Regions from separate parts of the Janthinobacterium sp. BJB304 genome, predicted to be linked through region 4. Evidence: predicted binding sites of a transcription regulator. Region 4 holds the regulator's gene; each other region holds the start of a gene.
What was found. Region 4 encodes FNR, which switches genes on or off when oxygen is low (the NO sensors DNR and NnrR bind a similar motif). Its sites were predicted from a motif close to TTGATNNNNATCAA; they were not measured.

Region 1 (5,323 bases), on a different contig from region 4:
GAATTTCTGGAACAGGCGGCCGACAGGCTGCATGCGCGTGGCCAGGGTGGCCCGCTGCAGTTCCGTCGAGTAGCGCGAGGCGCGCTCCAGGGTTTCCGCCAGGGTCGCCATCAAGGTGGCGGCCTGGCCTTCGAATTTGAATTGCAGCAAGCGTTCGAGCAGCACGGCAGCCTGGTTGGCGGCCTGCACGGATTCGCCCGCCACTTCCAGCAGCGCGTCGAGCTTGACGGCGTCGACGCGGATGCTGTCTTCCTTGACGGGCGCGGCATGGCGCACTTCCGGACGCTCTTCGCGTCGTTCGGCGCCATCCCAGGCCTTGGCGGCCGGCTTGGCGGCAGCGGCAGCAGCAGCGGCGGGTGCAGCGGCGGCCACGACGGCAGGGGCAGCGGCGACGGCGGACACCGGCGCGGCGGCGACCCGGCTGCCCTCGGGCACGACGGCGTTATACATGCCTTCCCAGTCCAGGCCATCGGCGCCGGCGGTGGAGACGGCGGCGGCAGGCGTGGCGGCAGGCACTTCCGCAACCTCGGCAACGGGCGCGGCCACTTCCGCCACCACGGCGGCGGCAGGCGCAGGCGCATCCATGCCCTTGCCTTCGATGGCGTTCGTCAGGATGTGTTCCAGCTCTTCCGGCATGGCCGGCAAGCTTTCCGGCGCGGCACCATTGGCCAGTTCCGTCAGCTGGTCGGCGACGAAACCGGACGCCTGCAGCGCTGCCTCGATGGCGATGGGGGTGACGGGCGCGGCGCCCGTGCGCAAGGCGTCGAACAGGTTTTCCGTCAGGTGGCAGGCCGCCACCAGCGCGGGCAAGCCCATGAAGCCGGCACCGCCCTTGATCGTGTGGAAGGAACGAAACACCGCATTCAGTGTTTCCTTGTTGTCAGGATCGCGCTCGAGGCGCAACAAGTGCTCTTCAACATTAACCGCAAGATCCATCGCCTCAACGACGAAATCCTTGAGCATATCGTCCATTAGAATCCCAAATCCGCAAGAAGGTCGTCTACATTATCCTGGTCCAGCGCCACCGACGGCACGGACGGGCCCTGCATCAGCGGCACCGGCTTTTGCGCCAGTTTCTCGCGCACCTCGGCCGGCGCGTTGTCGCGCAACAGCTGGGCCAGTTCGTTTTCCACGGTCTTGGTGATGTTGACCACTTTTTTGATCAGCTGGCCCGTGATGTCCTGGAAGTCCTGCGCCATCATGATTTCCAGCAAGCGCGCTTTTTCCGCTTCCGTCGCTTCGGCAACGGCTTGCGCGAACTGGCGCGAGTCGCCGGCCAGGGCCTTGAATTCTTCCAGGCTCAGCTTGCCGTCGAACAGCGCCGTCCAGCGGCCGTCCATGTCCTTGGCTTTCTTCGACAGTACATCCTGCGCCGGCATGCCTTCGTCGAGCGTGTTCAGGACCTTGTTGGCGGCCTGTTCGGTCAGGGTGGCGACGTATTCCAGGCGGTCCTGGGCGTCGACGATCTGCGACGACGCTTCCGTCAGCGCCTTGTCGTAGCCCAGTTCGCGCAGCGAATCGTGCAGCAGGCGCACGATGCCGCCCAGACGCTCGAACATCGGCTTGTCGGACTGGTCGACGGGATCGGCCGCGTCGCCAGACGCCTCGGCGCTGGCCACAGGCAGCGCTTCCGCCTCGGCGGCCACCGGCTCGGCGGCTGCCGGCACGGCGGCGTTGGCCGACACCGAGTCGAATAGCGCGTCGAAATCGTCCTCCGCAATCACGGCGGGAGCGGGCGCGGCGGCAGGCGCGGGCTGAGCCGCGGCCGCACTTTGCGCAGATACTTCATCGAATAATGCGTCGAAATCATCAGCGGCGTTGGTCATATCCCTGCTTCTCCATAATTTGTCAAAATTCCGCCTGAACTGTGCGTTTTACAGACTGATACCCACAATTTCTCGATTAAGATGATTTGAGGCAATACCGCTGCGATGGTGCGAGTGTAGCAGGGCGCCGCCCTGTTGGTAAATCTCAAAACGCGCTTCCTGGTGCAAAGCTGGTCCACAAGAGCTTTTCCACAAGGAAATATGTGTTCCAGCTGTTGTATTTTGAAATACTACCATTGGCGTGGGTGCAAGACCACGCACAGCAGAAGAAATCCTGCTTCCGGGCGTCTGCGCAACAGCGCCACATGCACATCGTTGCTGCTAAACACGATCTTTCTGCCAATGTTGTCTATACTGAAGGTGCAGTTGTATTGATAATTATCAAGTCTTTGCATGAATACAATGCTGCCGCCGCGTCTACAATAAGAGGCGTTGCGCGCGCTCAGTCACCGCCAAAGGACCTGCCATGTATAAGAAAATTCTGATCGCCACGGATGGCTCCACCGTCTCCAACCTGACGGCCTGCGCCGGCGTTGCCTTTGCCGAACAGATGCACGCCGACATCCTTGCCTTGTACGTGGCGCCCGAGTACCAGTACCCGGTGTACATCGAAATCATTCCGCCAAGCTATCCCAGCGAGGAGGAGTACCGCATCGCCATGCGCAAGGCCGGCGCCGACCACTGGCAGCCCATCCTCGACGCGGCCGCCAAGCGCGGCCTGGAAGCGACAGGCCTGACGGTCTTTTCCGACAGCCCGGCCCTGAAGATCGTGGAAGTGGCGCAATTGCAGCATTGCGATCTGATTTTCATGGGTTCGCATGGCCGCAGCGGCTGGGGGCAATTGCTGTTGGGCAGCGTGACCAATAAAGTGCTGTCGCACTCGAAATTGCCCGTGCTCGTGCATAGGCTGATCAAGGAACCCCCGTCCGAATAAGAGGTCACATGACCACTGGGGCCGCCGTTGCCGGCATATGCAGAAAAAGGCACAATGCGGCCGCTTCAGTTAAAATGACAACATTTCTCGTTTCTCAACATTTGATTGTCCGGTGACGGACAGAGCAGATTTCACGCATCCAGATTGCCCGCCTATGATACGTATTGTGATTGCCGACGACCACACCATCATGCGAGAAGGCTTGAAGCGCATCCTTGACGGCGCGCCGGATATCGATATCGTGGGCGAAGCCATCGACGGCTTTGAAGTACTCAATCAGGTGCGCCAGGGCGGCTTCGACCTGTTGCTGCTCGACCTGTCGATGCCGGGCCGCAGCGGCGTCGACCTGATCCGGCAAATCCGCAGCGAGGCGCCCAAGCTGGCCATCCTGATCCTCACCATGCACGAGGAAGAACAATATGCGGTGCGCGCCATCCGCGCCGGCGCGCAAGGCTATCTGACCAAGGAAAGCGCGGGCACCCAGCTCGTGGGCGCCATTCACAAGGTGGCGTCGGGGCGCCCCTACATCAGCGCCGAGGTGGCCGAGCAGCTCGTGCTCAACATCATGATGCCGAATGAAAGCCTGTTGCACAAACAGTTATCGGACCGCGAGTTCGAAGTCTTTTCCCTGCTGGTGGCGGGCAAGTCGATCACGGAAATCGCCAACAACCTGCACCTGAGCGTGAAGACGGTGAGTACGCACAAGACGCGCATCATGCAAAAAATGGGCATGAGTTCGCTGTCCGAAATGGTGCAGTATGCCGTAGCGCACCGCCTGCTCTCCCCCTTCAAGACGTAAGCCCGGCGGCGCGCGGCGGCGCGTCGACCGTAGGAACAATCCTACATCTCCTACCACAGCTCCTACTGCCATATTCAGCCACTGCTGATATTAATTGTATATGGTTGTTGGCATACTGAAACCAGTAATCAAGTTGCTGGGAAGTTATTTCATCACACAGCAAGTCGTCAGCGAATTGAGCTTTATCAGCCTGGACGCGCGCCGCCCCTTCCCTGCCCGCCGTCCTGCGCACCCTGTCATTCAACTCTGAACTACCTGTCACCAGGAGATGAACATGCTGTCCACGCAAACGCCCGAAACCCGCGCCGCCACCCCATCGCTGGCTCCCTCTTCCCCGATGGAAGCAGGGCGCCAGCGCCAGGGGCGGCTATGGTCGAACCTGAAGGAGGTGTGCGATCTGCTGCATATCTCCAGCGCCTGCACCATCGCCGCCGACGAACTGCTGTTCCAGCACGTGCAATTCAAGACGGGCCAGCGCGTGCATACCATCGGCCAACCGTTCGACACCTTGTACATTGTCAATTCGGGCTTCCTGAAAACCGTGCTCATCGACGAATTCGGCAATGAACAGGTACTGAGCTTTCCCATGAAGGGCGACATGCTGGGCGTCGACGGCATCCACTCGCGCCACTACTCCTCGGAAGCGGTGGCCCTGTCCGACTGCGACCTGATCTTGTTGCCGTTCAAGAAGCTGACGGCGCTGGGACGTGTTCACCTGGAACTGGAAAACGTCATGTACGGCGTGATGAGCCGCGAACTGGTGCGCGAACAGGCGATGATCGGCATGCTGGGCGCCTTGAGCGCCGAAGCCCGCGTGGCCCGCTTCCTCGTCTCGCTGGCCGACCGCTTCGCGCAGATGGGCTATTCGAGCAAGCTGTTCAACCTGCGCATGACGCGCCACGAAATCGGCAGCTACTTGGGCCTGACCCTGGAAACGGTGAGCCGCACTTTGTCCGCCTTCAATGAAATCGGCCTGATCTCGGTTGACCAGCGCACCATCGGCATCAAGGATCCGGACGCCCTGAAAACCCTGCGCCGCTTGCCGCCGTCGCGCTCGCGCGCCAAGCAGCTGGCTGCCGCCAAGCTCAAAGCCGACACCACCGCCGCCGCGGCCGCCTCGGCGCAATTGCTGGCCACGATTTAACGCCATCCCGATTTCTTCCAGCTTGGCACAGGCTTGACCCGACCAAGGCGCGCACCGCCTTGCCGGGTCTTTTTTGCTGCCGCTCCCCTTCCATGCCGCGCCAATGGCCGCCTTCGCGCAGCGCCATGCTCCACGCTGCCATCCCATCGCAAAAAAGCACGGATTGCGCATAAATAAGCCTTGCTTTTCGGGCCACATTCAACAATAATGCAAATACGAATCATTCTCAACTGAGATAAAGAAAGCCCAACATGCAAAGCTCAAAACCAGCCTTGATCCAGGATGCCGCTACCGCCCACGTCCGTCCTCCCGTCAGCATGGCCCAGCCGGCGCGCCGCATCACCAGCGAAGCGCTGCTGCAGCAGGGCCGCGAAGTGGAGATTGAGCACAGCGGCAAGATCTATCGCCTGCGCGTCACCCAATTGAACAAGCTGATCCTGACTGCCTGAAGCAGCACGGCAGCCAGTCACCACGCTCGCCAGCCAGTCGCGCCCCGTGCGCGCAGCCAGCCAAACCACCGCACAGGAGTGTTTGATGGCGAACGAACGACCTTCCCCGATGTTTCCTTCCCCGCAAGGCCAGCAGCCTGAATTGCTGCTGTCGGCCGTGCTGCACCTGAT
Region 2 (5,323 bases), on a different contig from region 4:
ATCTGGGGTCAGACCCGTCGGGTCTGACCCCGGCAGTGGCAGTTGGGTTATTCGGCTTGGTCAAAGTCCACCACGACTTTGTCAGTAACCGGAAAACTCTGGCAGCTGAGGACGAAACCGCGCGCCACTTCATAGTCTTCCAGCGCGTAGTTGACGTCCATCTCGACTTTGCCGTCGAGGATCTTGCAGCGGCAGGTCGAGCATACGCCGCCCTTGCACGAGTAGCGCATGTCCAGCCCGGAGCGCAGGCCCGCGTCGAGGATGGATTCCTTGTCCTTGTCCATCATGAAGGTGGTGTGGTTGCCATCCATGATGACGGTCACTTCCGTTTCCTGCACGGCATCCGCGGCCAGCTGGACGCGCGGCTTGTGGGCGTTTTTCGGGATGCTGGCGGCGAACAGTTCGATCTTGATATTCTGCTTGGGCATGCCGGCCGCCTGCAGGGCAGCGGACACGCCGAGCATCATGTCTTCCGGGCCGCAAATAAACGCGTTGTCGTAGTCTTCGACTTTGATCCAGTGCTGCAGGAATTGCTCGCATTTTTCCTGCGTGATGCGGCCGTTGAACAATTCGATGTCCTGCTGCTCGCGGCTCATCACGTAGACGAGGTTCAAACGCTCCAGGTACACATCCTTCAGGTCCGTCAATTCTTCCTTGAAGATGACGGACGACGAGGCGCGGTTGCCGTAGAACAGAGTAAAACGGCTCAGAGGTTCCGTCAGCAAGGTCGTCTTGATGATGGAGAGGATGGGCGTGATGCCGCTGCCGGCCGCGAATGCCAAGTAGTGCTTGCGGTTGACGCAGTCGAGCGGCACGTTGAAGTGTCCCATGGGCGGCATCACCTCGATGGTGGCGCCGGCTTTCAGGGTGTCGTTGGCCCAGGTGGAGAAAGCGCCGCCCGGCGTGCGCTTGATGGCCACGCGCAGGGTGCCGTCCTGCACCGCCGAACAGATGGAATACGAACGGCGCACGTCTTCCGCGTTGATGTTGGCGCGCAGGGTCAGGTGCTGGCCCTGCTGGAAGCGGAACTGCTGCTGCAGTTCAGACGGCACGTCGAACGTGACGGCGATGGTGTCGCGCGTTTCGTTGCGCACGTTGGCCACGGACAGCGGATAAAATTTACTCATGCTTCATCTCCAGTTTCTTCGGAACGTGTGCCTGATTTTTTTAGTGGCACTTGAAGTAGTCAAACGGTTCGCGGCAAGCCAGGCATTTGTACAGGGCCTTGCACGGCGTGGAGCCGAACTGGCTGGTCAGCTGCGTATGCGTGGAGCCGCAGTTCGGGCAGATCACGTCCAGTTTCGGCATCGCCTGGCGCTTGACGCCGCCACGCAAACCGCTGATGTCGATCACCTGCTGCTGCGGCGGGGCGATGCCATAGCCTTTCAGCTTGGCCTTGCCCGCTTCGCTCATCCAGTCCGTCGTCCAGGCGGGCGCCAGCTGGTTCACCAGGGTCACCCTGGCCACGCCATGGCTGCGCAAGGCATCGGTGACGGCATCGGCGATCACCTGCATGGCCGGACATCCCGAATACGTGGGCGTGATCGTCACGATGCACGCATCGCCATCCGTCACTTCGACGGCGCGCACGATGCCCAGGTCCACCACCGAAATGACGGGGATTTCCGGGTCAGGCACCTCGCCGAGCCAGGCCCAGACCTGGGCCGCGTCCAGTGATGCGCCGGCGGCGTGCATTACCACTCCGCCCCGGGATAGGCGCGCTGCAGGAACTGCATCTCGGCCAAAATAAAACCCAGGTGTTCCGTGTGCGTGCCCTGCTTGCCGCCCTTTTGCATCCAGGCGTCGGGCGCTGGCATGGTCAAGGTGGCTTCGGCGAAGATCTCGGCCACGTGTTCGAGGAAGGCCTGGCGCAGCACGTCCGATGGCGGCGCGATGCCGGCGGCGACCATGGCCTGGTCGACGGCGTCGTACGTGAACATCTCGCCCGTGTACATCCACAGCTTGTCGGCGGCCGCCTGCGTTTTCGCATGGCTGTCCGCCGTGCCGTCGCCGAGGCGCACGATCAGGTCACCGCTGCGGCGCAGGTGATACGTCACTTCCTTGATCGACTTTTGCGCCACATTGACGATGCGCGCATCCGCCGATTTCGTCAGTTCCAGCAGCTGGAAGTAGTGCCAGCTGTCGAAGAAGAACTGGCGCATCATGGTGTCGGCGTAATTGCCGTTCGGCTGTTCGACCAGCAGGCAGTTCTTGAAATCGTGGGCATCGCGCAAGAAGGCGATGTCGTCCTCGTCGCGGCCCGCGTTTTCCAGTTCGGCCGCATAGCTGAACCACAAGCGCGTCTGGCCCAACAGATCGAGCGCCACGTTGGTCAGCGCCATGTCTTCTTCCAGCGCCGGTCCCTTGCCGCACAGCTGCGACAGCTGCTGGCTGAGGATCAGGGCGTTGTCGCCCAGGCGCAAAAGGTAGTTGACCTTGTCATCCATTACAGGCGCTCCCATCACAGGTTCTTGACTTCTTCCGGCATCGGGAAGAAGGTGGGATGGCGGTACACCTTGCTGTTCGACGGTTCGAACAGGGCGCCCTTGTCGCCGGGGCTGCTGGCGACGATATCGGCCGCGCGCACCACCCAAATGCTCACGCCTTCATTGCGGCGCGTGTAGACGTCGCGCGCATGGTTGACCGCCATCGCGGCGTCGGAGGCGTGCAGGCTGCCTACATGCTTGTGCGCCAGGCCGTGCTGGCTGCGGATGAAAACTTCCCACAAAGGCCATTCTTTGCTCATGTTGCTATCCCCTATCTGTCTTATGTAATTACGCTGCTGCTTTGTTAGCGGCTTGCTTGTCGGCATAGGCGACCAAGGCATCGCGGAACCATGCGCCGTCTTCATACGCTTTCACGCGCGTTTGCAAACGCTCGCGGTTGCACGGGCCATTGCCCTTCAGGACATTGTTGAACTCGGCCCAGTCGATCTCGCCAAATTCATAGTGGCCCGTCTCCGCATTGAACTTCAGGTCGGGATCGGGCACGGTCAAGCCCAGGTATTCGATTTGCGGCACGGTCTGGTCGACCATGCGCTGGCGCAATTCATCGTTCGAGAACAGCTTGATGCGCCATTGCGCCGATTGGGCGCTGTTGACGGAGGCGGCGTCGGACGGGCCGAACATCATCAGCGACGGCCACCACCAGCGGTTCAAGGCATCTTGCGCCATGGCTTTCTGTTCGGGCGTACCCTTGCACAGCGACATCATGATGTCGTAGCCTTGGCGCGCATGGAACGATTCTTCCTTGCAGACGCGGATCATGGCGCGCGCATACGGACCGTAGGAGCAGCGGCACAGGGGAATCTGGTTGATGATGGCGGAACCGTCGACCAGCCAGCCGATGGCGCCCATGTCGGCCCACGACAGGGTCGGATAGTTAAAGATGCTGGAATATTTGGCTTTGCCCGAATGCAAGGCAGCCAGCAAATCGTCGCGCGAGACGCCCAGGGTTTCCGCGGCGCTATACAGGTACAGGCCGTGGCCCGCTTCGTCCTGGATCTTCGCCAGCAGGATCGATTTGCGTTTCAGGGTCGGTGCGCGCGTGACCCAGTTACCTTCGGGCAATTGGCCGACGATTTCCGAGTGCGCGTGCTGCGAAATCTGGCGGATCAGAGTCTTGCGGTAGGCGTCCGGCATCCAGTCCTTGGCCTCGATCTTGATGCCTTCGTCGATGCGCGCCTGGAAAGCGCGCTCTTCCTGGCCCATGTCGTCGATGGAGCGGACGTTCTTGAGGCCGGTTTCAACCATTTGTGCGTACATGATGTGTCTCCCATGTCTTTGATTTTGCGCAGCAACGCGGTGCGATAAACAGATAATACGATACAAAAAACGATTTGCATACACTTGATGTGAATCATTTTAAAAAATCGTATCTTGTGCCGCTTTTTTGTGCGTATGATATTGCTTATGAGAAAACACTATGGAGCGCTACCCGCGCTTCCGGCAAATTATTGCCGCGCTACCCGCGCAGCCAAGTAAACTGCTGCTTTTATTGAACCGACCGCAACACGGCCAGACCGGAACCACATGAAGAACACCCGCTGCACGGCATGGATAGCCGATTTCCTGGAAAGCGACCCACCGCGCTCGAAGTCCCTGGTGATGACCATCTTCGGCGACGCCATCGTGCCGCGCGGCGGCGCCATCTGGCTGGGCAGCCTGATCGAACTGCTGGCGCCATTCGGCGTCAATGACCGGCTATTGCGCACCAGCGTGTTCCGCCTGGCGCAGGAAGGCTGGCTCAGCTCGCAGCGCGACGGCCGCCGCAGCGCCTATGCGATACGCCCGGAGGCGCTGGCCCGCTTCGAACGCGCCTACCGCCGCATCTACGCTCCGCTGGTCGTGCACTGGGATGGCAGCTGGACCTTGGTGATCGGTCCGGCCGGCAGCATCGGCGCCGCCGAACGGGGCGCGCTGCGCAAGGAATTATTGTGGGCGGGCTACGGCTTGATTTCCCCCGGCATCTTTGGCCATCCGGCCAGCAATGCGGAGGCGCTGGAAGATATCCTCGTGCGCAACGAGGTGCAGGGCAAGCTGTATGTCTGCCACACCACGGAATTGCCAGGCGTCAGCACGCGTCCCCTGCGCGACATGGTGGGCGACTGCTGGGACTTGTCGGAAGTGATGGCCGGCTACGAAAAATTCATCGCCAGCTTCCAGCCGCTGCTGACCCTGCTGCAGGAAGAACCCGTGTTCGATGCGGAGCAAGCGTTCGTCATCCGCTCGCTGCTGACGCACGCCTACCGCCGCGTGCAGTTGCACGACCCGCAATTGCCCGTCGAGCTGCTGCCCGAACCGTGGCCTGGCACGCAAGCCTATGCGCTGGCGCGCGACCTGTACCGCATCACGTATGCACCTGCTGAGGAACACATCCTGGCCACCCTGCGTCGCGAGGATGAGCACGCACCGGACGTGGAGCCGTGGTTTTACGAACGCTTCGGCGGACTGAACACCTGATAAAACGTCGATGGCGGCGTTGCAGGGCCTGGGCGTACGTTCGTACTGCCTGCGGCCCTGCGCCTTGCCCAGGCCATTTTTCAGGCGTTCAGGAATAAGAACACCTATCAAAACCTACTGCGCGTCGGTATTTGCGGCCTGCGATGCTCACTGTACCTTCGTACAGTTGCGCTTCTCAACCACAACTCCCTTCCGCTCGCTACGGTTTTGTTAGGTGTTGTAAGTCACCGCCTGCTCACTGTTTTGCCACCACCTGCTTGGCCCCCGCCAGCAAATCCTGCCCCAGCTTTTCCAGCGCATTGGCCTGCACCAGCATGGTGTCGAGGATGGCCACATTGAAGGTGAATTCGGCCGGCGTCGTA
Region 3 (5,323 bases), on a different contig from region 4:
AATCCAACGTGCATTGACAACCGTAATAGTTGTCCATCGTATGTCAATGCTCATTCATGGTGCCATGGCGATGTTTCCGATACTCAGAATGTTGCATGTGCCAGTGTGCTTTCAGGCGTCGCCTGAGATGGAGCATATTGCCCCGCAGCGATCTGCTTCAAGGCTGGCATGTCGAGCAACTGAAGATGACGATGTCTCACTGACAGGATGCCAAGCCGCTGCAGGCGGCTTAGCAGTCTGGCGATGGTTGCATGGGTCAGACTTAGATAATCCGCAACTTCTTTACGCGATAACACGAGGTCCAGGTATGGCCCCTTGCCATTTTGTTGTGTCTCTTTCCAAACCAGCTGCAACAGGAACTGAGCGAACTTTTGTTCTGCGTGGTGATATCTGAGCAGGAGAGTAAGGTCTTGCAGTCGAGCCAGTTCCTTGCTCAGCATCTGTTCCAGGCGCAAGAACAGTCCAGGAAAGTGCTGGCCCGTTTCTACCAGCTGTACATAAGAAAACTCGCATACTATGCTGTCGCAGACAGCTGTCGTGGTATCCGTATAGTGCTTAAGGCTAATGCTGTCGAGTCCCAACAAGTCGCCATTACCTGACAGTCTGGTAATGCACTGCTCTCCTCGATGGTCCAATTGATAGGATTTAAACTGGCCATGGCGAATGGCATACAGGCGCCCCAGTACCGGTTCATGTATGCTTTGCAGGGTTGCCCCCCGCCGTAGGTGATGCTGCTGCAGTATGAATCCTTCGACCTTGGCGCAGTCCGTATCGTTCATGCCTGCAGGCAAACATCGTTCGCGGGCGTGGCAATCGAGGCATGAGAAGGGCTTCGTCCCGTCATCAGTGAGATGGGCTGCCGTGGACATGTGTCAACTCCCCATAGAGTGGCTAAGCGAGCGGTTGCCAGTCGCCAGCGCCATTTGTTCAAGTGCTGGCAGATCCGTGATAACGATGTCCCGGTTTTCAAGCAAAATGAGGCCCGCCAGTTTGAAATGGTGCAGGAGTCTGCTGACACTTTCCGGGGCAAGGTGCAGATAGTTGGCGATGTCGGGGCGTGACATCGGCAAGCGATAGCGTGTCGGCGCGTCGCCCTGTTGACCATACTGCCGGGCAAGACGTAGCAAGAAGGTGGCGAGGCGCTGTTCCGCAGGACTGCGATATAGTTGTAGAGAGGTATTGCGGATATCCAGAATATTTTGACGGATGAGACTATGGAACAAGAGCGGCTGCTGGCGCAACGTGGCGTAGCCAATCTCGCACACTTCACTGTCCTCCATCGCGATGGCCGTACAAAGATGTTTTGTCTGCCCAATACTATCGAGTGCCAGGAAGTCGCCGCATACAGGAAAGCAGGTGATTTTTTGTGCACCAGTTCCATCGGCGCGGTAGTGCTTGAAACTTCCGTAGCGTACGGCAAATACGCATTCGGCAACGGGATCGCCGGCACGATACAGGAACGCCTTGCGTCGTACCCGGTTGCAGCGACCATCGATTCGCTCACTGTCAAATTGACGCACGCCGAAGGCGCGAGCCGAATGGGCGGCGGGGGCTGTGTCGTTGTGCATCATTCCTCCTGGGCAGGCGAGTCAACTATACTGACCCTGTGTTGATGTGGCGCTTGACGGGAACAGTTCGTGCATCCGCGGCGGCGGGCAGGCGGCTATTGTTACTCTATTTGTTCGGCGCACTGACTGCGCCAAGCGCCTGTTGCAGACCTTGCGCCTGATTGTTGCTCACATGGTCGCTGAGCACGTCGTTGGCCGACAACTTCCTGTGATAGTAAGCATCTGTCATTTTTTCATCGTAGCGGATGTCATCCACGCTCACGGCTGCCACATCGGCAAAGATCCCTCTTGCGCTTGACCAGGCAATCACGTCTCCTTTGCCAATTGACCCGCGGGCAACCCTTTTCCAATTGGCGACAGTTAGTCCCGTATCGGCACCCATGGAGAAATTATTTCGCTGCGTGAACCGCTGAATGGCCTTGTCATTGAGCAGGACGAAAGCGAATGGTCCCGCTACTGCACCTACTTGCAGTCCGACACTGAGCTCTCCCAGAGTAAAAAATGCGGGGGAGCTCCATTTTCCGTCCTCGCGTTTGCGCAACAGGACGCCGGTACCGCCGCTCGCGCCGATGGCCAGTGCAGCGCGGCGGTAGGATGGAAGAATGAATATGCCCGTCGACCACTGTATTGCTTCGGCCATCACAGGATCTTTCGCCAAAATGACGATGGCAGTGCGTGCCTCATCTACATGCCGATTTGCCGCTGCTTCAAGCTGTGCTGCTGCTCTGTCCAGTTCCGTCGCGCGGGTATCCACCTGCTGGGATTGAACGATGGCCGGCGAACTGGCGAGCAAGGCGCCGCAAAGCAGTATCCCGACAGGTTTAATGTTGATAATCATGGCCGTTCTCCTGCTGACGTGTAGATAACTCCTTGCACACTACAGCCGGGCACAGGTTGCTTGCCATGATCTACATCAAGGTACCAAGGGAATATTTTTGCATAAGTAAAGCAATGCCCATGATTGTCCAAGGAATCTGGATGAGTATTCTGTGCATGTTGCAAGACTAAATTGTTTGTCTGCGATCGATTGCTGACATTTTTGACGAAGATCATTTGTCAAACAGACAAACAGTAGCTGGCGATTTATATTGAAACATGACGGACGAGAATGTCGCGTTCGCGTTAATGAGCAGTCAATAGCTTGACTAAGGAGAAGGAACCATGGCAAACCATCTGACCCATTTCGATCCGTTCCGCGACCTGGCCAGCATCGATTCCCTGCGCAACATAGATGACTTCTTCCGGGACATGGGTTTCAAACATGCACTCAAGGATTTTGTGCGGCCATCCCAGATTCGGATCGACGTCACTGAAAGTGACCAAGCGTATCGCGTCAAGGCCGAACTGCCAGGTTTTAAACTGGAAGAAATATCCGTGGATATCGATGGCAATCGCGTTTCGATCTCTGCTGAGACGAAGCAGGAGAACTCGGAGACGGAGGGCGAGACGATGCTTCGTCGTGAGCGTTACGTCGGGCAATATTTCCGCAGTTTTTCGCTGGGACAAGATATCGATGACGCCAAGTCCGTTGCCAAGTATCGTGACGGTGTGCTTGAGTTGACACTGCCGAAACGAAAAAATAGTGCGGTGAAGAAATTGATCATTGGTTCTTGATGAGAAATATACCAGTCATGCGCGCAGTTATGCATGTGCACTAGCCTTGATGGACTATCGTCTGCAGTGCAAAATGGGGAGTAAGGTATGCGCGCGCTGGTGTATGAAGTTCCAGGCAATCCGGTACTGTGGAACAAGCCAATTCCAGTAATACGGTTTCCGACTGATGCTATCGTCCGGATAAGCAAGACCACGATCTGCGGAACTGATTTGGATATCCTGAAAGGGAAAGTGCCCACTTGCCTTCCGGGCACAACCTTGGGCCATGAGGGCATAGGCGTGATTGATTCGGTGGGCAGCGCTGTCACGGGTTTTCGCCCCGGTGATGGTGTGCTGATTTCCTGTATCAGTTCCTGTGGCCGTTGCGAGTACTGTCAGCGTGGCATGAGTTCGCACTGTGTCGATGGGGGCTGGATCCTGGGGCATAAAATTGATGGCACTCAGGCCGAGTATGTGCGGATTCCTTTTGCGGACACGAGTCTGTACAGGATTCCACCCGATGTCGATGAAGATTCCTTGGTCATGCTTAGCGAAATTTTGCCAACAGGTTTCGAATGTGGCGTGCTCAATGGCAATATCCAGCCTGGCAGCAGCGTTGCGATCGTGGGGGCCGGTCCTGTCGGCCTGGCCGCATTGATGACCGCCCAGTTTTTCGCTCCATCCAGCATTATCATGGTCGATGTTGATCCACATCGTCTTGAAATGAGTCGCCAGTTTGCTGCAAGTCACACGGTGCGGGCAGTTGAGCGCGCAGCCGTCATCGCAGTATTGGGGCTGACCGGTGGACGCGGCGTTGACACGGCGATAGAGGCGGTCGGGACTCCCGCCACGTTCAAATTGTGTGCAGATATCGTTGCGCCTGGCGGTACAGTCGCCAATGTGGGGGTGCATTATTGGCCGGCAGATTTGCATCTGGAACAACTTTGGTCGAAAAATATTACTATCACTACTCGTCTGGTGGACACCACCACCATCCCACAGTTGTTGATGGCGGTGCAGTCCGGACGACTCGATGTATCAGGTCTGATTACACACCGCTTTATGCTGAAGGACATCGTCGACGCCTATGCATTGTTTGCTGATGCGCTTGGTGCACGGGTATTGAAAGTCATTATTGCGGCCAATCATGTATGTTGAGCGGATACTCACCAACATGTTTGACACACCATCGCGCCTTGGCTGCCCGGGCGTCTGCGGCAATCGGCGGAACGGTCGTGTAGCGTGAAATGGAGGCGAGGTGAGTAGAACTGTGCAGGAGAGTGAGCTTTTGCCATTGATGGGACCGGCCTCGTTTGAACTGGATGCCGACATCAATGTACTGGGTATGGCCCTGATTGAAATACTGAAGCTGCGCGGTTCGCAGCGCGAATTCAGCGAACGCGAGCTCTCGTGGTACAGGCTCTCGCGTTTACTGTGGGCCGCAAACGGCTGCAATCGTGAGACTTCAGGCCATAGAACTGCACCTTCTGTCTGTAATGCGCAGGAAATTGATATTTATATTGCGATGGCAAGTGGTCTATACCGCTATGATGCGCAGGCGCCGGCACTGATGCAGCAAAGTTCCGTCGATATGCGGGCGTTGACCGGCAAGCAGGATTTCGTTGCCAGGGCTCCGGTCAATCTGCTTTATGTCGCCAATTTGTCGCGCATGCCTCCCGAGGAGCAGGCCAAACAGTTACTCTTTGCCGCACTTGATGTCGGCCATATCAGTCAGAATGTTTACCTGTTTTGCGCCGCAGAAGGATTGGCTGCCGTTGCGCGCGGATGGTTTGATCAAGAAGAGCTTGCTGAAGCCATGGCATTGACGGCGGGACAGCATGTGATGCTGGCGCAATCTGTTGGCTATCCTCTGGTTTCGCAGGCGCTGTCGCCGCCTGCCTCTCTGTGAGAAAATGCAAGCATGCACGCAGTTACCGAGCAAGTGCTTAGTGCGACAACAGCAGCGGTACTCTGCTCTGGCTTAGCAAGCTATGCGTGGTGCCACCCAGTATCCATTCATGGAAGCGGCTACGGCCATACGCACCCGCGACAATCAGGTCAGCCCCACTATTCAGCGCGCGACTACACAGAGTGGTAGCAGACTCAGTGACATTGTCGTGGCAGTTCACTTCAACCGGGATCCCGTGGCGAAGCAGATAGCG
Region 4 (5,323 bases):
CGCGCAGTGCCACGGTTCGGATGCCCGCGGCAACAAGGGCTTCCCCAACCTGACGGACAAGGACTGGCTGTATGGCGGCGATCCCGACATCATCAAGACCACCATCATGCATGGCCGCAATGGGCAGATGCCGCCGATGGGCGCCGCGCTCGGTTCCGAAAAAGATGTCGAGAACGTGGCCCACTACGTGCTGAGCCTGTCCGGTTCCACCTCGGACCCTGTCAAATCCGTGCTGGGCAAGGCCAAGTTCGGCGCCTGCATGGCCTGTCACGGCGCCGATGCGAAGGGCAACCAGATGCTCGGTGCGCCTAACCTGACGGACAAGGTGTGGCTGTACGGCGGCAGCGCCGATACCATCATGGAAACCGTGCGCAAGGGACGCAGCAACACCATGCCGGCCTTCAGCGATTTCCTCGGCGAATCCAAGGTACACGTGCTGTCGGCGTATGTCTGGAGCCTGTCGAATCCCCAGACGCCAGTGAAATGATGTAATGGAACCTCAAGTCATCAAGATGTATGCGGCCCGCGAGCAAATCTACCCTCGCGAGGCCAAAGGACGCTACGCTACCTGGAGATGGGTATGCGTATGGCTTACCCAGCTCGCGTTCTACGGCTTGCCGTGGTTGACCTGGAATGGCAGGCAAGCCCTGCTGTTCGATTTGACCACGCGCAAGTTCTACATTTTCGGCGTCGTGCTGTGGCCCCAGGATTTCATCTATCTGGCGGCCCTGCTGATCATCTGTGCGTATTTGTTATTCCTCGTCACGGCCATTGCCGGGCGGGTGTGGTGCGGGTTTTCTTGCCCGCAAACGGTATACACGGAAATCTTCCTGTGGGTCGAACGCCGCATCGAGGGCACGCGCAGCGCGCGCATGGCCCTCGACAAGCAGGGCCCCTCCGTGCGCAAGGCGTTCAAGAAGACGGCCAAGCACCTGGTATGGGGCGCCATCGCCCTGTGGACGGGCTTTACCTTTGTCGGCTACTTCACGCCGATCAAGGAACTGGCGCGCGAGGTGACCACCCTCAATTTCGGTCCCTGGGAATGGTTCTGGGTCTTGTTCTACAGCCTGGCAACCTACGGCAACGCGGGCTGGCTGCGCGAGCAGGTGTGCAAATACATGTGCCCCTACGCGCGCTTCCAGAGCGCCATGTTCGACCAGGACACGCTGATCATCACCTACGATGCCAAGCGCGGCGAACCACGCGGCGCCATGAGCAAGAAGGCCGGCAACAACGACAGGCTGGGCGACTGCATCGATTGCACCCTGTGCGTGCAGGTGTGTCCGACCGGTATCGATATCCGCAACGGCCTGCAGTATGAATGCATCGGCTGCGCCGCCTGCGTCGATGCCTGCAACACCGTGATGGACAAGGTCGAGCGGCCGCGTGGCCTGATACGCTACAGCACCGACCATGCGATGGAAAACAACTTCAATTCGAAGCAGATCCGCCAGCGCGCCATGCGCCCGCGCGTGCTGATCTACACGTCCATCCTGGCCCTGATCATCATCGCCGTGTGTACGTCGCTGGCCCTGCGCACGCCCCTGAAGATGGACGTGATCCGCGACCGCGGTTCGATGGGACGCGAAGTGGAAGACGGCATGATCGAAAACGTCTATCGTCTGCAGATCATGAACACCTCGGAGCAAAGCCAGCATTTCAAAATCAGCGCTTCCGGCTTGCCGGGCCTGACCTTGCTGACGCGCGAGGAAGTGACCTTGCAGCCGACGGAAACGCTGGGCTGGCCGATCCGCCTGCGCGTGCCGCACGGCGTGGGCGAGAAGGGCTCGAACAAGATTGCGATCGAATTGCAATCGCTGGACGACCCGTCGCTGCATGTGCGCGAAAGCGCGGTGTTCATCGTGCCGCGGTGATGTTGATTTGGGGTCGGCCCCTCCGGGCCCGACCCCGGTATTTCGCCGTAGGGGTATCATCAATCATGCGTTAGGGTCACTTGATTTTCAACCCGGAAGCAAAAGCTGGGGTCGGACCCAAAGGGTCCGGCCCCAAGGAGAACACAATGTCCGACAGTCTGAAACTGCAACCTCCCGTTGCCCCATGGTACAAGCATCGCTGGCCATGGCTGCTGATGATCGGTCCCGGCCTGTCCGTGGTCGTCGGCAGCTTCATGGGCTATATCGCGTTTACGCAGCCCGACGCGCTGGTGGTGGGCGACTATTACAAGCAGGGCAAGGCGATCAACCAGGATTTGAAGCGCGACACGATCGCCAGCGACCTGGCGATGGATACGACCCTGTCGTATGACGTCGCTGCAGCGCGCCTGAGCGGCTCCGTGCACAGCTTCGGCAAGGCGTACCAGGGGCCATTGCAGCTGCACCTGGCGCATGCGACCCTGCCGGAAAAGGATATCAAGCTGCTGGTGCAGCCCGATGCGGCCGGCAATTTTTCCGTGGCGCTGCCGATGCTCGAGCGCAGCCGCTGGCAAGTGCTGGTGGAAAACGACAAACGCGAGTGGCGCCTGTCCGGCATCTGGACCTGGCCGCTGCAACGCAGCATCGCGCTGCACGCGGATGAGGAACTATAACGTACAGTGCCGGGAAAACCGTAGCGAGCGGCAGTGATTTGTGGCTGAGAAGCACAGCTGTGCTATAGCACAGCGAGCATCGCAGGCCGCAAAGCACGACGCGCAGTAGGTTTTGACGGTGCTGTTACTTGCAGACGTCGGTGCCGGCCGTAATGGCCTTCAGTTTTGCCGGCTGCAAGATCTCGATCTCGCGGTTGGAGACGCGCAGCCAGCCTTCCTTCTTGAATTTCGACAATAAACGGCTGACGCTTTCGATGGTCAGGCCCAGGTAGTTGCCGATTTCCTCGCGCGACATGCGCAACTGAAATTTGCTGGCCGAATAGCCGCGCGCTTCATAGCGCGACGCCAGGTTGACGATAAAGGCGGCAAAACGCTGCGTCGCCTGCATGTTGCCCAGCAACAGCATGACACTTTGCTCGCGCGTGATTTCCTGGCTCATCATGCGGTGGAAATGGCGCAGCAGGGTCGGCATATTGCCCAGCAATTGTTCCAGGCTGGAAAACGGGATTTCACACACTTCGCTGTCTTCCAGCGCCACCGCATTACAGTGGTGGCGGTCGGCGCTGATGGCGTCCATGCCCAGCAGTTCGCCCGCCATCTGGAAGCCCGTCACCTGCTCTTCGCCGCCCGGATTGATCTGGTAGGTCTTGAAGTGGCCCAGACGGATCGCATACAGGTTCTGGAACGAGTCGCCGATGCGGAACAGCGAAGCGCCGCGCACGATCTTGCGGCGGCGGCCGATGATCTGGTCCAGTCTGTCCATGTCGCCCACGTCGAGGCCCATCGGCAGGCACAATTGATGCATGCTGCAGGTCGAGCATCGCGCACGCAACGCTTCCACGGTCACTGTGGGCGAGGTTGGAGTGAGTAGCGCTTCAGTCATGTCGGTACCTTTTAGAAAATGCAACAACAAGTTTACTGCATACAGGGTTGCCGTGTGCCAATTTCACCGCAATTTCGCTGAATAAACGACGTTCCGACTTTAATTATATGGCAACATCGTCAAAAGCCCATGCGGAGAGGGCAATTTGCGTGGCGGCGCTTGCCAAGCTGGGGTATTGATAGGAAAATTCCTGACAGCATTATCTGCCGCCTGTGCCGCCCGGTACTGAAAAGGAAATCATGAAGCCTCTCGGCATCAAAGCAAAAGTCGCGCTGGCCACCAGCCTGACCTCGATCGCCATGATCGCGCTGGTCACCATGATCCAGGTGCAGCACATGCGCGACGATTTCACCAAGGTACTGTTGAGCCAGCAGTCGTCCCTGATCAGCCGCACCGCCGCCGAGCTCGACGACAAGCTGGGCATGCTGCTGCAGATCGTCACCCTGACGGCCCGGCAGCAGCCGCCAGAACTGATCACCCAGCCCGCCCAATTGCGCGAATACTATTCGCGCCGCTCGATGCTGGTGCTGTTCGACGACGTGCTGGTGCTCGACGCGCACGGCGCCGTCGTGGCCGACATGCCGGAAGTGGCGGGGCGCGCCGGCATCAACGTCGCCGAGCGCGAGTATTTCCAGACCGTGCTGCGCACGCGCCAGCCCATGATCACCGAGCCGATGCTGGGCAAATCAAGCGGCATGCCCATCGTGCAGATGGTCGCGCCCATACTCGCCGCCGATGGCCAGGTGGCCGGCGTGGTGATCGGCGTGCTGCGCCTGTACAAGGACAACCTGCTGGGGCGCCTGCGCTCGGAAAAGATCGGCAAGAGCGGCTATTACTTCATCCTCACGCGCGGCGCCGTGCCGCGCTATGTGCTGCATCCCGACACCAGCCGTTTGCTGCAGCCGCGCGTGCCGAACGCCAACCTGACGACCACCCGGCTGCTGAAGGACGATGGCGAAGGCACCATGGTCAGCACCAACAGCCGCGGCATCACGGCCGTCAACAGCTTCAAACGCCTGAAATCGGTGAACTGGCTGCTGGCCGCCTCGCTGCCCCTCCACGACGCCTTCGAACCGTTCGACGGCGTGCTGTACCGGCTGGTGCTGTGGAGCATCCTCGCCTCGCTGCTGGCCGCAGCCGTGCTGGGCTGGGTCACCGTGCGCCTGCTCTCGCCCCTGGTGCGCCTGCGCGACACCCTGCAGGCGCTGCGCACCAGCGGCAGCCGTTTCACCCCCGTTCCCGTACAGCAGCGCGACGAGATCGGCGAGCTGACGGAAGCGTTCAACGGCCTGATGAGCGAGCGCGACCGCCTGCAGCAGGAACTCGAATCGCGCGCGGCGGAGCTGGAACAGGAGCGCGACCGGGCCGAGGCGGCCAACCGCGCGAAAAGCGATTTCGTGGCCAACATGAGCCATGAAATCCGCACGCCCCTCAATGCCGTGCTGGGCATGGTGTATTTGCTGGGCAATACCAAGCTCGATACGGAACAGCGCAAGTATCTGACCATGGTGCGCGTGGCGGGCCAGTCGCTGCTGGGCATCCTCAACGACGTGCTCGATTATTCGAAGATCGAGGCGCGCCGCATGGAATTGTCGCCCGTCGAATTCGACCTCGACGAGGTCATGAACACGCTGGCCACGACGATGACGATGAATGCGGGCGAAAAGGAGCTGGAACTGGCGATTGCCGTCGAGCCCGACGTGCCGCGCCGCCTCATGGGCGACGCCCAGCGCCTGCAGCAGATTCTCGTCAACCTGGCCGGCAACGCCATCAAGTTCACCGAGAGCGGCGAAGTGGTGGTGGCCGTCAGCCTGGCCGAGAAAGACAACGGCCGCGCCTGGCTGCGCTTCGAAGTGCGCGACACGGGCATCGGCATGACGGAGTTGCAGCAACAG

Region 1: a site for FNR is predicted at 2,198-2,211, ahead of CSQ95_RS14710 (universal stress protein). Genes of this name have one in related genera too.
Region 2: a site for FNR is predicted at 3,849-3,862, ahead of paaA (1,2-phenylacetyl-CoA epoxidase subunit PaaA). Genes of this name have one in related genera too.
Region 3: a site for FNR is predicted at 2,472-2,485, ahead of CSQ95_RS10710 (lipid-binding SYLF domain-containing protein). Genes of this name have one in related genera too.

The regions. Positions count from the first base shown of each region.
Region 1 covers NZ_PDZN01000011.1:59,781-65,103, reverse strand. Annotated here, with positions in the region: gene CSQ95_RS14720 (chemotaxis protein CheA) at 1-972, opposite strand, end outside; gene CSQ95_RS14715 (protein phosphatase CheZ) at 972-1,826, opposite strand; gene CSQ95_RS14710 (universal stress protein) at 2,293-2,760, shown strand; gene CSQ95_RS14705 (response regulator transcription factor) at 2,915-3,559, shown strand; gene CSQ95_RS14700 (Crp/Fnr family transcriptional regulator) at 3,897-4,703, shown strand; gene hemP (hemin uptake protein HemP) at 4,955-5,152, shown strand; gene CSQ95_RS14690 (hypothetical protein) at 5,238-5,323, shown strand, end outside.
Region 2 covers NZ_PDZN01000005.1:256,941-262,263, reverse strand. Annotated here, with positions in the region: gene paaE (1,2-phenylacetyl-CoA epoxidase subunit PaaE) at 48-1,127, opposite strand; gene paaD (1,2-phenylacetyl-CoA epoxidase subunit PaaD) at 1,168-1,695, opposite strand; gene paaC (1,2-phenylacetyl-CoA epoxidase subunit PaaC) at 1,695-2,447, opposite strand; gene paaB (1,2-phenylacetyl-CoA epoxidase subunit PaaB) at 2,462-2,746, opposite strand; gene paaA (1,2-phenylacetyl-CoA epoxidase subunit PaaA) at 2,775-3,764, opposite strand; gene paaX (phenylacetic acid degradation operon negative regulatory protein PaaX) at 4,032-4,961, shown strand; gene CSQ95_RS08365 (hypothetical protein) at 5,197-5,323, opposite strand, start outside.
Region 3 covers NZ_PDZN01000007.1:177,751-183,073, reverse strand. Annotated here, with positions in the region: gene CSQ95_RS10720 (Crp/Fnr family transcriptional regulator) at 84-869, opposite strand; gene CSQ95_RS10715 (helix-turn-helix domain-containing protein) at 873-1,568, opposite strand; gene CSQ95_RS10710 (lipid-binding SYLF domain-containing protein) at 1,675-2,406, opposite strand; gene CSQ95_RS10705 (Hsp20/alpha crystallin family protein) at 2,730-3,182, shown strand; gene CSQ95_RS10700 (zinc-dependent alcohol dehydrogenase family protein) at 3,270-4,319, shown strand; gene CSQ95_RS10695 (SagB/ThcOx family dehydrogenase) at 4,420-5,070, shown strand; gene CSQ95_RS10690 (universal stress protein) at 5,108-5,323, opposite strand, start outside.
Region 4 covers NZ_PDZN01000001.1:372,850-378,172, reverse strand. Annotated here, with positions in the region: gene ccoP (cytochrome-c oxidase, cbb3-type subunit III) at 1-487, shown strand, start outside; gene ccoG (cytochrome c oxidase accessory protein CcoG) at 492-1,874, shown strand; gene CSQ95_RS01720 (FixH family protein) at 2,021-2,545, shown strand; gene fnr (fumarate/nitrate reduction transcriptional regulator Fnr) at 2,670-3,428, opposite strand; gene CSQ95_RS01710 (response regulator) at 3,668-5,323, shown strand, end outside.